DNA from 2 places in the Anaerobacillus sp. 63XJN7_4_ISO-PGPR-S23-413 genome. Region 1 is predicted to be linked to the other one. Evidence: riboswitches for the same ligand, from Rfam matches in the RefSeq annotation. Region 1 holds a riboswitch; the other holds the start of a gene.
The links. Region 1 has a riboswitch for S-adenosylmethionine ahead of AC0VYO_RS13775 (Na+/H+ antiporter NhaC family protein). Riboswitches for the same ligand answer to the same signal wherever they lie in the genome.
Positions count from the first base shown of each region.

Region 2: it holds a riboswitch for S-adenosylmethionine, as region 1 does, so the genes downstream of both, AC0VYO_RS11735 (homocysteine S-methyltransferase family protein) here and AC0VYO_RS13775 (Na+/H+ antiporter NhaC family protein) in region 1, are expected to answer to the same signal.

Region 1 is NZ_CM149688.1:2,597,448-2,605,218, reverse strand. Features, by position in the region: gene AC0VYO_RS13790 (Y-family DNA polymerase) at 1-116, shown strand, start outside; gene AC0VYO_RS13785 (YolD-like family protein) at 131-460, shown strand; gene AC0VYO_RS13780 (alpha/beta fold hydrolase) at 622-1,461, shown strand; SAM riboswitch class I at 1,655-1,758, shown strand; gene AC0VYO_RS13775 (Na+/H+ antiporter NhaC family protein) at 1,829-3,124, shown strand; gene AC0VYO_RS13770 (ISL3 family transposase) at 3,200-4,423, opposite strand; gene AC0VYO_RS13765 (hypothetical protein) at 4,598-5,275, opposite strand; gene AC0VYO_RS13760 (SLC13 family permease) at 5,569-7,188, shown strand; gene AC0VYO_RS13755 (MFS transporter) at 7,221-7,771, shown strand, end outside.
Region 2 is NZ_CM149688.1:2,201,197-2,208,967, forward strand. Features, by position in the region: gene AC0VYO_RS11715 (S-Ena type endospore appendage) at 1-11, opposite strand, end outside; gene AC0VYO_RS11720 (hypothetical protein) at 225-662, opposite strand; gene AC0VYO_RS11725 (bifunctional 2',3'-cyclic-nucleotide 2'-phosphodiesterase/3'-nucleotidase) at 927-2,960, shown strand; gene AC0VYO_RS11730 (DUF3895 domain-containing protein) at 3,082-4,071, shown strand; SAM riboswitch class I at 4,164-4,273, shown strand; gene AC0VYO_RS11735 (homocysteine S-methyltransferase family protein) at 4,353-5,402, shown strand; gene murB (UDP-N-acetylmuramate dehydrogenase) at 5,843-6,766, shown strand; gene AC0VYO_RS11745 (YdhK family protein) at 6,925-7,500, shown strand; gene AC0VYO_RS11750 (F510_1955 family glycosylhydrolase) at 7,625-7,771, shown strand, end outside.

The sequences.
Region 1 (7,771 bases):
TGATGGATTCGATCCGTGAGAAATATGGCTCAGATGCGCTGCTTCGTGCCGTTTCATACACAAAGGCCGGTACGGCACTGCATAGAAGTAAACTTGTGGGTGGTCATAAAGCATAGAAGGGGGAAGAAGCGTGATTCGTGATCGCGGAAATATAAAATGGACGTCAATGATGTTACCTGAGCATGTGAAAGAGCTAAGAGATTGGAAAACCGAAGAGAAAAAAAGTGAAAAGCCGGTACTTGATGAACAAAGAATGGCGGAAATGAATGAAACAATATGTGAAGCAATGGCCAATCACAACTCGCTTTGTTTTCAACACTTTAGTGGGGGAGAAACGAAAACTCTCTTTGGATATGTGCACTATGTAGATCCACTTACGAAAGAACTGCGTATTATTGACCATAATGAAAAAAGGACAACGATAAAGCTGCTGGACCTTGTGCACGTAGAGTTAGAATGAAAAAAATGGAGTATCCTCTCAGATGTAAAAAAAGTTTTTCATTTCAGGATTGGGGTAAAATAAGTATAAAGTCAAACCTGAATAAGTGAGACCATCCTGTCTGGTTAGAAACGAAGGGTGAATCAGATCAGATGAATTCAAAATCCGGAGTGAGATGAAAGATGCTATTAGCTCAAAATCTTAAACAAAATACGGAAAAGATCAAAGGAATTGATATTCACTATGAATACTATAGAAATGACACAGCCGTCGATCGGCCAGTATTAACGCTTCTTCACGGTTTTCTATCGTCGAGCTTCAGCTTCAGAAGATTGATACCATTATTAACAAAGGCATATACTGTTGTTGCCATTGATCTTCCTCCGTTCGGAAAAAGTGAAAAGTCTAATCGTTTTGTCCACTCTTATCATAATTATGCGGAAGTGGTGGTTGAACTTTTAGAAAGGCTTTCAATTGATCATACTGTTATGATCGGCCATTCTATGGGTGGGCAAGTAGCAATGAGAGTCTCGGCTATGAAAGATGATCTCGTTAGTAAGAATATTTTACTGTGCAGTTCAGGATATCTTGAAAAGGCTAAACAGAGTCTAGTGTATACATCGTACTTACCTTTTTTCTCGGTATACTTGAAAAGGTGGCTTTATCGAAAAGGTGTTAGAGGAAATTTGCTTAATTGTGTTTATGATCCTTCCCTTATCGATGAAGAAATGATGGATGGATATATCCAACCTTTCTTCAATGAGGGTATCTTTCGGTCATTAGTTAGGATGATTCGAGATCGCGAAGGAGATTTGTCAGAAGTTGAACTAAATCAAATTCATACACCTAGCCTACTAATATGGGGAGAAAATGACAGAGTTGTGCCGTTGAAAATTGGGAAGCGTCTCAGTAAGGATCTCCCAAATGCTAAACTGATCATCTATGAAAAAACCGGTCACCTTCTACCAGAAGAAAAACCGGAATCGATTATGAAGGATATTGAGTGGTTTTTAGGAAAATAAAGATTGATCTATTGCAAAAATTGGTAGTCATACAAAGCTTGAACCAGACTAGTTAATCAGGTAAACTCCTTAAAGGATGAGGAGTTTATTTTGATGCAGTTAATCAAAGTTGACTCATCAGAATAATGCGTGATAAAGTAAAGCTCGTTATGAAAAAGTAAAATGAAGCATGCGCTCATTAATAATTGTATATTTCTTATTAAGAGAAGTGGAGGGACCTGGCCCAAAGAAGCTTCAGCAACCTCTGATCATCAGAAAGGTGCTGCTTCCAGCAAGAGAAATCTTGAGAGATAAGTGCAAAAGCCTTCTTCTCTTGAAGTGGGCTTTTTTTATTGAGACAGAATAAAAGATGAAGGAGACATGAATAATGGAGAAAGAAATAAAGGGGAACGGCCTGGCTTTACTTCCCCTTGGAATATTTATTGTGCTTTTTATTGGTACAGCTATCATAACAAAGGACTTTTATAGTATGCCTGTTATTCTCGCTTCTCTAGTTGCGGCGGGCGTAGCTCTTTCGATGAATCGAAAAGAAAGCTTTATGAAAAAAGTGGAAGTGTTTTGTCGTGGAGCAGGTAATACGAATATCATATTAATGATTTTGGTCTTTTTACTGGCTGGGGCGTTTGCCGGAACAGCTGAAAAAATTGGAGCAGTAGATTCGATTGTTAATTTAGGTATATCAATTCTACCGGCTAATCTTTTAATCGTAGGTTTGTTTGTCATTGGCTGTTTTATTTCTATTTCGATGGGTACATCGATGGGAACGATTGTAGCACTTGCTCCCATTGGAATTGGAATTGCAGAGCAAACCGGAGTTGCCCCGGCACTGGCTTTATCAGCGGTCATAGGTGGGGCAATGTTTGGTGACAATCTTTCTATGATTTCAGATACTACGATTGCGGCAGTACGCACACAAAATACGCAAATGAAAGATAAATTCAAAGTAAACTTTTTTATAGTCTTGCCAGCTGCTATCGTAACAGCCATTATTTATGGTGCTTTAACGATGGGAGAGCAAGCAACGGTTGGAGGAGATCACGCATTTGATTTCGTTACAATTATCCCTTATTTAGGTGTACTGATCGCAGCGATCGCTGGTGTTAATGTTCTTATTGTACTTGTAAGTGGTACCTTATTTGCTGGGATTGTAGGTTTATATAACGGAACATTTGGAATGAGTGGACTGATCTCCACGGTTACAGAGGGCATAAAAGGGATGGAAGACCTTGCCATGATTGCACTCGTCATCGGAGGGATGATTGAAGTCATTAAGCATAACGGAGGAATACAATACGTATTGGACAAAATCCTGAGCAAAGTAACTTCTCGTAGAGGAGCAGAGTTTGGTATCGCCGGTCTCGCAAGCGTGCTTGATTTATCAACAGCTAACAACACCATTTCGATCATAATGGGGGGGCCACTTGCGAAAAACATTTCCGAAGAATATGGGGTAGACCCACGAAAGTCTGCTAGTATTCTTGATATTTTCTCAGGTAGTATACAGGGCATGCTCCCATATGGGGCACAGGTGCTTGCAGTAGCAGGTCTTGCGTCGATTTCGCCACTCGCTCTACTACCGTATTCAATTTATCCAATCCTCATTGCTATTGCAGGAATTATTGCGATTTTCATCAACTATCCCTCTATTTCGAAAAAGGGCTAAAGTGATAGTAAACAGAATCTTGAATTAAAATGGTTCTAAATCAAATGTTGGGGTAGGAGATTCATCTCCTACTCCTTATCCTAGTTGAAAATGACGAATTTTTTTGTACTGATGATGTAAAAGGATCTTTCTTCGTAAGCGGTCATATCGCTTAAAACCAAAGGCATTTCGCTTAATGACCTTCGTTTGATTGTTTAAACCCTCGATAAAACCATTATTATAGTTCAAGGCAAAACTATTCAGGACTTCTGGTTGCCAGTTCTTAAGTGTTTGAACGGCTTGTCTGAACTCCTTCATATTCGCTGCTTCAACCGTTTTGTAGTAATTATACAGAGACTGTTTAACTTGGTTAGGATTCTCTTGACCGATTCGTTTCGCTTCCTCAAACCAGCTTCGAAACGCTTCTTTTAACTCGTAAGCCTTTCGTAATTCCTCGGATAATCCAAGGTAACGGTCCAGATACCACTTTTGTTTCTCACTCAACTCCTCATATCGCTTGTAAAAAACATGCTTCATTCGCTTGCACTTTTTACGGTCATAATCATGGAAATTCTGTTGAACTCTTCTTCGTACACGCTCTAATGCCCAATAGATGTAGCGACAAAAATGAAAGCGATCAGCCACGATGATTGGCTTTCCTAGTGCCTTTTGAACAGCTGACTTGAAGGCATAGCTCATGTCCATGATCACCACTTCAACTCGCGACCCCTTCTTGCGAAGATAGTCCTTTACGGTCTCAATGGAGCGATTAGGAAGGATATCCAAAGGCTGCTTTGTATCTCCATCCGCAATGACAACTTGATATTTTCCTTCATCGGTATCTCCTTTATATTCATCAATAGCGATGACACGAGGAAGATCACTCACTTCTTGAAGCGTTGGTGCGGCGACTTCATCAAACCGCCTTATCGCAGTTGAATGCGACGTACGAAATTGGGCTGCGGTATCCTTGAAATTCTTCCCCTGTACCACGCGTAATCCCAGGGCCTGATTCCATTCCTTTGAGTGACGCTGATAGCGATTGACGATCGAATTCCTTTCAGCGAATCGTTTCCCACAAGCACACACATAACGGCGCTTGCGATAAAACAAAAAAGCCGTTCGCTCAAATACTTTAAGGTGTTGTACTTTCTGAGTCCGATAATCATGAACACGTACAGTCCATTCTTCACATTGGGGGCACTGGTGCGCCTTCTTTGGCACTTCAATATGAACATGATACTGGCCATTAATGGCTTCCATTTTCGATACCATCACTTCTTCTAATCCGGGTAAATTCATGTTAAAATGCACGTACACGCAACTCCAATCTTTTTCTTGTTTCTCGTCAATTCAAGTGTAAAAGATATAGGAGCTTGCGTGTATTTTTGTGCTTCATTTTCTTAAACCCCAACAAATATTATAGAGCCATTAAAATTTGATATGAGCATTTAAAAAGCAGGTAGCTCAATTTGAGCTACCTGCTTTTTTTTATTATCCTTCGATTTGTTTTTGAAGATGCACAATTCGTTGAGGAAGAATGTACAAGTATTCAATAAGTGAATCTAGTAAGTCGATAATTAAGTTGGCCGTTTCTTCGCTTGTAGCTTTCTCAAGACAAAGGAGGTTATTTAAATTACTACCTTTGCCTAGTAGGTGTCCTAGTTTTACAATTGGTTCTTCTAAATCAATCTGTTTAGCAAGTGTTTCTAGCTGTTTAGAAAGTGGCTGTCCTAGCTCATTTTCAGATAGAAAACTACCTGTAATGCTCTCAAGAACACGATTAGCCATTACAGCCGTTGCGGTCCAATCCTTCATGTTATGTACATTCACTGCTGAGCGATAAACACGCTCAAGGTCATCGGGTAATCTAGCTGTGCTAGTCAGTCTGCCGAGCGGCTCTCGTGTAAAAGAGGTTTGATGCACGAATAGCTCAACTTCTTCTCCGCGATCATTATGGGACGTTTTAATGAGTATGAAAAGCACAGCTTCTTTACAAATAGAGCAGCGAGAAAGCGTGGAGAACACAGCCTGATTAATTTGATAATCGAACTTCAGTTGAAATGAAGCATCGCTTCCGCATTCTGGACATTCTGTATTAGCTGATTTTGGAAGCTTTGTTTGTCCGTATTTCACAACCGAATTAATAGTAGTCTGTTGTATCTTTCTCATCATATACCCCCTGGATCGATTTTGAGCAACTTGTTGTGGATTGTGTATCTATACTTACATTTAATCATTGAGTTTATTTATTTTGAATTATAAAAAACATATCATCAACTTATAATTTTCGCCCCAAATGGAAATTTAAGGGGGTTGAAATGAATTACTTGTATGGAAATGGAAAAACGAATCAAAAGTCCTTTCTTGAAAGAGAGTAATAAAGTACCAAAATTGTGAATTTATTGACAGATGTGGCGAGCGAATTCTACACTATAGTTTAATGAACGATAGGAGGTATGACTATGGAACAACACCTTTGGAACCAATTATGGAAAGAACATGATCGAGCAAAAGATCTCTTAACATTCGCTTCTTCACACACGCCGGAAATCCCTTCAAAAAGTTCTCAAAAAAATCCAGGTTATGCATCTGGACCAGATCCTGCTTATGATAAAAGGAAACTGACGGGGTTGATCCTCGGACCGGTCCTTTTTCTTAGCATAATGTTGTTTTTTAATCCAAATGGTCTTTCAGAAGCAGGTTTGGCCATCTTAGCAAGTACGGCGTGGATTGCAACGTGGTGGATTACAGAAGCCATTCCGATACCGGCGACGTCTCTTTTACCATTAATTTTATTTCCACTAACGGGCGGACTAAAAGGTGATTTAACAGCATCAGCTTATGGCGATAACACCATTTTTCTCTTTATGGGTGGTTTTTTGATCGCGCTTACAATGCAGAAGTGGCATTTACATAAACGAATTGCTCTTTTCATTATATCAGCAATAGGAACAAGTACAGAGAGAATTGTACTTGGCTTTATGATTGCAACAGGCTTTTTATCAATGTGGATCTCAAACACGGCAACGGCTATGATGATGGTGCCAATTGGGCTGGCGGTGATTTATCAAGTATCCGAGCAGCTTGATATGAAGCAAGAAGGGATTCCGCAATTTAATTTTGGAAAAGCCATTATGCTTGGCATCGCGTACAGTGCCTCAATTGGTGGTTTAGCAACATTGATTGGAACACCTCCTAATACCATCTTTGCAGCGGTGGTCAATGAGCTATATGGCATCGAGATTTCATTTGCCCGCTGGATGATGTTTGGCGTACCTTTAACTGTTCTTCTTTTATTTGGCTGCTGGTATTACCTTGTGAAAATGGCATTTCCGATGAATGTTAAAGAGCTGCCAGGCGGGAAAGAGGTGATTAATAAGGAGAAAGCGGATCTTGGGAAAATGTCTATGGAAGAAAAGGTCATTATGGTAGTTTTTTCTTTCACTGCGGTTGCCTGGATTAGCCGTTCCTTTGTTTTAAGTGAGCTTAATCCGAATATAAATGACACTGTCATCGCGATGACTGCAGCGCTATTACTTTTTCTTATACCTGCCCCTTCGAAAAAAGGTGCCTTTCTTTTAGATTGGGATACAGCAAAAGGATTACCATGGGGAATTCTTCTATTATTTGGAGCCGGACTCGCCATTGCTTCTGGCTTTCAGGAATCAGGACTTGCGAATTGGATTGGGGAGCAATTAACGGTTCTTGAAGGCATCCATCTGTTCGTCATTTTACTACTTGTCACATCGCTTGTTATTTTCTTAACGGAGATTACATCAAATACGGCGACGGCGACAATGATGTTTCCAATCATGGCGTCTCTATCATCCGCGATCGGAGTTCATCCTTATGCTCTAATGATTGGGGCAGGAATTGCGTCAAGCTGTGCTTTTATGCTTCCGGTTGCAACCCCTCCGAACGCCGTTGTATTCGGGTCAGGCTATTTAAAAATCCCAGATATGGCGAGAGCAGGTTTCTGGCTAAACCTAACATCTGTCGTCATTATTACACTGGCGATTTATTTTTATATGCCAGTGGTGTGGGGAATTGATCTCACTCAAATTCCCAATCAGTTAAAATAAAAGTAAGATAGAAAATTGAAGGTGATGATCAAGTGTCAGTTGTTCTAAATAACAATCAGCCATATACATCAAAAGATGCGGGTTTCTGGCGAGCGGCGGTTAGTCTTGGATGTGGAGCATTATTAGTCTTTTCGGCACTTTATGCTTTTCAACCGTTGCTTCCAATATTTGTGAGTGAATTTCATTTAACGGCAACAACGTCAAGCTTACTTATGTCCATGCCCGTCATCACGATGATACCAGGACTTCTTATACTTGGCTTTGTTTCAGACCGCTATGGGCGAACAGTAGTGATGAAAATATCGCTCCTTTTTGTCCTTAGTTCATTACTAATAATGCCGTTTATGAATTCATTCCTTCTTCTGCTTATTATTCGGTGTATTGAGGGATTCTTTCTTGCAGGTATACCGGCATCGGCGATGGCTTATCTTGCAGATGAAGTAGCTCCAAGTAACGTAGGACTTGCTACGAGCATTTTTATTGCGAGCAATGCAATGGGGGGACTTAGTGGACGAGTCGCAACAGGATATTTGACTGACTTATATAGTTGGCAAGTAAGTTTTATCATCCTTGCAGGGTTTGC
Region 2 (7,771 bases), 400 kb from region 1:
CTTCTTGACATAAGAGCACATCCTTAAACTTCCTTTTATATAGTAAATGCATGGACATTTGTTTTGTATAGATAAGCGTCCAAGTCCATCTAAAAATAAGTATGACAGAAATCATTATTCCTTTTTATTGAAATAGCCAATTTAGCTTACGTTGTTCATTTTTAAACGAAATTAACGAAATAAAAAAGCACTCTCCATCGTGAGACTTCATTGAGTGCAATATATTATAGTCCTGCAGTATATTGAAGATCCATTTCAACAGTAGCTGTACAAAAAACATCTGGAGTTGGAGGTGCAGCTGAAGTACACTGAATTTGAATCAACGTTACGTTCGTTAGTTCTAATACTAAAGAAGATTGTGCATCAATCGTATACTCCGTTGCAGCGCCAGTATCGTCCGTTACAATAAGAGTCATAACGCAATCATTTGCTACTGAACTAGTGTTTATAATTGATAAAAATCCACTAGCTAGTGAAGGTGCTGGAGTGCCTATTGGAGCAACTAACAGATCAACTGGAACTGGTGCTGCCTCATCTTGACATATAGTACGAATTGGAAGACATCTTTTAATAGCCATTAACGTTGGGTTGTTACCAAAGAAGTTCGGAGTGGAACAAGGGGCAGGACAGCAAAATGATGAAGATGAACTTGAATTACACATAAAGTATTTCCTCCTGAAGATTTTTATTTTTTCTTTACATCCTCAATGTATGTCCCAGGATATGTACATGTATAAACGGATGTCCAAGTTTTACGAATTAAGTTGATTAAACTTGAAAAAATGTTTAATTAGGTCCATTCACCCGTGTCTCCTGAAGCATTTTCTACTATTTTCAAACTTTTTATTTGAATTCCAAACATTTATTAACAATTGTAGGTAAACTAATATTGGGTAAAATGCTTCAATACTTAAGGGGGAATACATATGAATAACAACAAGTTTCGTAAAACACTTATTGCTGCGCTATCAATCGGTTTAATTGCCGTACCTATTGTTCAAACTCCAGCTCAAGCAGAAGCCTCAAATGCGAATGTTCACCTACGCCTCATGGAAACGACTGATATTCATACGAATATCGTAAATTATGATTATTATAAGGATCAGCTTACGAATGAGTTTGGACTCGCCAAAACAGCCACATTAATTAACAAAGCTCGTGGTGAAGTTGAGAACAGTTTATTATTCGATAACGGCGATTTACTACAGGGAAATCCGCTTGGTGACTACGTTGCAAAAATCAACCCTCTAAAGAAAGGGGAAACTCACCCTGTATACAAAGCCATGAACCTTCTGAATTATGATGCAGGGAACATTGGAAATCACGAATTTAATTTTGGTCTCGATTTCCTTCAGACAAGCCTAGCCGGCGCAAACTTCCCATACATAAATGCGAACGTGTATGTAGATGACCACGATGATGATCCATCAAATGATCAAAACTATTTCACTCCTTATCAAATTCTTGATAAATCCGTGAAAGATGACTCAGGAACGGAACATCAACTGAAAGTAGGCGTGATCGGATTCGTTCCACCACAGGTGATGCAGTGGGATAAGGCTAATCTTGAAGGGAATGTGATCGTAAAGGATATTGTTGCAACAGCTAATAAATACGTGCCAGAAATGAAGGCAAAAGGGGCCGATATTATTGTCGCCATACCTCATTCTGGCTTTGAGAAGGCAGCACCACAGGGAAATGACGAGAATGCCGTTTACTACTTAAGCGAAGTGGAAGGCATCGATGCCATTTTATTTGGACATGCCCACAAAGTATTCCCTGGAGATAACACCTTTCAAGGAGTTGATGGAGTGGATAATACAAAAGGAACCATTAATGGAGTCGCTTCCGTCGAGCCAGGTTACTGGGGAGATCACCTAGGGGTAATCGACCTATCTTTAACGGAAGATAACGGGGAATGGTCAGTGAAGGATTCCAAATCTGAAGCTCGTCCAATCTATGATAAAGTAACGAAAACACCACTTGTTGAAGCAGACATTGATATCGTCAATGCAGTGAAAGAGGATCATGAAGCGACAATTGATTATGTGCGAACAGCTGTCGGTGAAACAACAGCTCCCATTAACAGTTACTTTGCGCTCGTTAATGATGATCCGTCCATCCAGATTGTAACCAATGCACAAAAATGGTATGTAGAAAACAATATTCAAGGTACCGAATATGAAGGTATTCCAGTCCTATCCGCTGGGGCTCCATTTAAAGCGGGTGGTCGAGGAGGTTCGTCCTACTATACAGATATTCCTGCTGGGGACATCGCGATTAAAAACACAGCTGATCTTTACGTTTATCCCAATACACTGAAAGCGGTTCTGTTAAATGGTGACGAACTGAAGGATTGGCTTGAAATGTCAGCAGGCCAATTTAATGTAATCAACAAAAAAGATAAACAGGAACAGCCTTTAATTAATCCTGATTTTCCTTCTTATAACTACGATGTTATTGATGGCGTTACCTATCAAATCGATGTTACAGAATCTGCGAAATATGATATGAGTGGGAGTGTAGTAAATGCTGATGCTAATCGAATTAAATCGCTAAAATACAACGGAGAAAAGGTAACGAAAGACATGTCCTTTATCGTTGCTACAAATAATTACAGAGCGACAGGCGGAGGGCACTTTCCGCACTTAGATGGTTCTAATATTGTTATTGATTCCCCTGATGAAAATAGACAAATTTTAATTGACTATATTCTTGAAAACAAAACAATTAATCCAACAGCTGATCAGAACTGGTCATTTCACACAGTTAATAAGAAGAAACTGAACGTCACTTTTGAATCCTCGTTACAAGCCAAAACCTATGCGGAAAGCATTAAAACGATTCATTTTGTTGATGAAACAGAAAATGGTTTCGCTAAATATACACTCGACTTAACGAAACAGAAAAAAGAAAAGCATCATCATAATCATAAGAGCGAGCACGGCCGCCATCGTTAAGAACGAATTCACGCCAATTCATCAGAATTGGCGTTTCTTATTTTAAGAATTTATCCGATGCAAACAATATTGGAATATTTACTGATATAATGGCATTACTATCGTACAGAAAGGGATTTATATGACACAAAGCCTGACAAGCACCCAAAGAGATGAGCTTTTTTCAGATCTGACAATTGAGCAACAAACGTATGTAATGAATTTTCTTAAACGCGGTAAAAAAACGGCTTTTGCGAATGTAATTGCTAGAAGTAAAGGGCGGATGATTCCAAGTGGGGCAACGGATGAAGAAATCAGGATGCTGCTTGATGATTGGATACTAGAAGATTACATCGATGCGGGCTTCGTTTCAGATGATTTAAAATGTGAGTGCGGTCGCTCTTTACGGTATCAGTATGTTGTTCGACATGCAAAAACAGGAGAAACACGGCGTTTCGGGATAAATCATTTCGAAGAGCATACCGGATTACCCGCTTCCATTGTGAGAGAAGTTGTGAAGGGATTTATGGAAATAGATTATGAGTTGGATGAGCTACTGTTGAAAAGACAGAACGGCTATCCTACATACGACATTCCTGAAGGATTGAACCTTCCACTAGACATTGAACAGCCACTTTCATTAAATCTTCCATTACTAGATCTACAAGAAAAAAGGCTAAACAGTTTAATCAGATCTTATCGTGAAGAAAAAGAAGCTCTTCAAAGAGGAAGCAACACTGTAGAACAAGTAGTCAACCCGAAAAGCAACCAGGAAGAACCGAAACCAGAAGAGGAATTACAAGGCGCTTTTGATTTGTTCGCGGAAGATGTTCAAGAACCTTTACAAGAAAAGACAAGCGAGAAACCTAAGGAAACCTATTTTGTAGGGGACCTTTCATTTACAACACAGGAAGAGGTAGACTCTTATATTCAGCAAGGTATGGAAAGTGCTCTGATGATTTGTGAGCTTTTGATTAAGGAAGGAAAGGTACAAGACAAGAGATACTCCACAAAGAAACCAAAAATTTATTATGCTGTTTGTACCTACCTCGATTCATTTGTTGCATCTGGATCAATGTCAGTCGAGCCGATAGGGCGTGAAGATCGCATCTATCGATTGAAAAGCAAGTGATTATCCTAACATTTCGTAATTATCAGATAAGTGATTGACATTTCCAGTTAACCGGTCTATAATTTCACACATGTTCAAAAATTAAATCAACACTCTTATCAAGAGCGGCGGAGGGAATAGGCCCTATGATGCCCGGCAACCTTTCAACTACAGTTGAAGCTGGTGCCAAATCCTACAGGTGATATCACCTGGAAGATAAGAGGAGGATTATGTTAGCAAACCCTCTTCTTATTGTTTAAGAAGAGGGTTTTTTATTTTATCCAGAAAAGGAGCTGTTACACATGAAAAGAACACTTGAAGAACGATTGCAAGATGGTCCAGTTATTTGCGGGGAAGGTTATCTATTTGAACTAGAGCGTCGTGGTTATTTACAAGCAGGATCATTCGTACCCGAAGTTGCCCTAGACAACCCTGAAGCGCTAAAACAAACGTATCGTGATTATATGCTTGCAGGTTCAGATGTCGTACTTGCTTTTACGTATAATGGTCATCGAGAGAAAATGAGGATTATTGGAAAAGAAGATTTGTTAGAACCGCTCAATAGACAAGCCATCCGCCTGGCTAAAGAAGTCGCGAAGGAACACCCTGAAGAAGAAGCGCTAGTTGCTGGAAACATTTCAAATACAAACTTATTTGATCCTGAAGATGAGGAAAGTAAGGAACAAATTCGGTCAATTTTTGCTGAAATGGTGAAATGGAGCAAAGAAGAAGGCGTAGATTTCATCAACGGCGAAACCTTCTACTTCTATGAAGAAGCAAAAATAGCGCTAGAAGAGATTCAAAAGCAGGATCTTCAAGCTGTAATTACACTCGGACTTATGAGTGAGAACATTTTAAGGGACGGCTATACCGTTGAGGAAGCTTGCCGTTTATTAGAAGAGCAAGGTGCACTAGTTGTTGGCATGAATTGTTTTAGAGGACCTGCCACAATGCAGCCTTACATTGAAAAAATTAGACAGTCTGTTAACGGCTATGTTGGTGCTCTTCCAATCCCTTATCGTACAACAGAAGAACACCCAACATTCTTTAACTTACCAGACGGTGGCTGTGCGTGTACATTGCCAACAGAGACGACCTTTCCAACCTCTTTAGACCCGCTTTATTGCAATCGCTATGAACTAGCGGAATGGGCTAAGAAAGCAAAGCAGGTTGGCGTCAATTACTTCGGACTCTGTTGCGGGGCTTCTCCAAGTATGCTGCGAGAGGTGGCTGAAACAGTTGGCAGAACAACTGTAAACTCGGTATATTCTCCAAATATGGAAAAGCACTTTTTATTTGGAACTGATGAGACATTGAAAGATAACAATACGGCTTATCGAACAAAAGCTTAATTCATAACAACAACCGGAGAACTTAATTTCTCCGGTTGTTGTTTTTTTACCAAAAACCCTATCTGTACACCTGTACTACAGTATTAAAATACATTTTTACATAGGATATTATATCTACTACATTTTTTCTATAAGCTGATTATTTTTGATAACGTTGGCGATGATTAGTAACAGTATCTGTAGAAGAGTAACGAATACAATGATTTATGCATTTGATAGGATAACAGCATTTTTCCAATCACGAAGTCTGAGATTGATTTTTCCGCTATATAAGTTGCTTTCCAAGTAACATTCTTTTCGAATTAAAGGCTTCTTTTATGAAAAACATCATATTTATCAAGTAGTTGTGTTATTATTTTAAATGTGTTTGAATATGTCCATGAAACATTATTGAACTCAAACCACAATGAAAACGAACTGTTTTATAAGCGAGGTAGCCTATGAATAATCAAAATGTATTAAATGAACTCCGCTCCATTTTACCCAGTGCGGAACTGAAGATAAATGAGCCATTAAATGCACATACGTATACAAGAATGGGTGGATGTGCGGATGTCCTTGTGTTTCCTAACACGCTAGAGGACGCACGAGCAGCAGTTGAGTACGCCTATCAATCTAACTATCCATTAACCATTTTAGGAAAAGGCTCTAATGTTATTATTCAAGATGGAGGCATTAGAGGAATTGTCCTGAATCTTTCGTCACTAAAAGCCATTCAAAAAGAAGAAGAAAAAGTTATTGCTCAAGCTGGTGCACGTATTATTGATGCTTCTGAATTTGCTCGTGACAGCAAACTAAGTGGGCTCGAATTCGCATGCGGAATCCCAGGATCTGTCGGCGGAGCTGTTTATATGAACGCAGGAGCATACGGTGGAGAAATCGCGGATTGTCTCGAAAGCGTTCTTGCTGTAACAAAGGAAGGAAAGCTCGTTAAATTGACAGCTGATGAACTTGATTTATCTTACCGTCATAGTAATGTAGAAGAAAATGGTCTTCTTGTCCTTGAAGCTACTTTCAAGCTTAAAGTTGGAGAGTATGAGGATATTAAAGCAATCATGGATGACTTAACGGAAAAACGTGAAACAAAGCAACCGCTAGAATACCCTTCATGTGGCAGTGTGTTTAAACGTCCTCCTGGCCTTTTTGCTGGTAAGCTCATTCAGGACTCACAGCTTCAGGGTACACGAATCGGTGGAGCTGAAGTCTCCAAAAAGCATGCTGGCTTTATTGTAAATATCGATAATGCGACAGCGACTGACTATCTGGACGTGATTCATCATGTGCAGCAAACAGTAAAAGAAAAGTTTGATGTCGATCTTGAACGTGAAGTTCGCGTCATAGGGGAACCACCTGAAAAACCATAATTCACATGACAGCCGCTCTTACAGAAAGAGCGGCCTTTTAGTGTTCTTTCACCGATATTCGATAAATCTGTGAACAAATGAAATCTGCACAATAAGTGCATACTTTACGGATAAAGTAGATATTGGCATACAATTCCAAAGACTAGAGGAGGACTATCATGAAAAGTAAAACTCAATTGATTGGTGTAATAACATTATCAATGGCGCTCATTCTTGCTGCTTGTGCAAACAACAATGAACAAGTAAATGAAAACTCTAATAACACAGAGGCAAACTCTGAAAGTAATATGGAAGGGATGAATCATTCAGGCTCTGCTGAGGTACCTGAAGAGCTACAAAAGTCTGAAGATCCGACTTATCCAGAAGGTAGCACGGCGATCATTGAAGCGAACCATATGAAAGGAATGGAAGGTGCAGAAGCAACTATTGTGGGGGCATATGATACGACAGCTTATGTTGTAACTTACACCCCTGAAGATGGCGGAGAACCCGTAGAAAATCATAAATGGGTCATTCATGAAGAACTGGAAGATCCAGATGAAGCTCCACTTCCATCAGGAACTGAAGTAACATTAATGGCTTCTCATATGGAAGGAATGGAAGGTGCGATTGCAACGGTCGAATCCGCTACAGAAACTACCGTATATATGATCGACTACACACCAACAACTGGTGGCGAAAAAGTAACGAATCATAAATGGGTAACGGAAGACGAATTAACCCTAACTGAATAATTGACCCTTCATAACCCGAACTGGTTAGGTTCGGGTTATTTTAAAGAGGTTCACTAATATCTGCCGTTCTTCCACTAGATTTTCTAACGCTATCGTCACATACAAGTAGAAAGGATGAAAAGTTTTGAAGAAAATATCGCTCTATACAATAGGTTTAATTCTCACTGTAATAATATCTGCTTGTCAAAATGATCAATCGTCACTAAATGAAAATCAATCAAATGATACAGGACAAAAACAAGCAAATCTCGCATCCATCAGTAACTCTGCC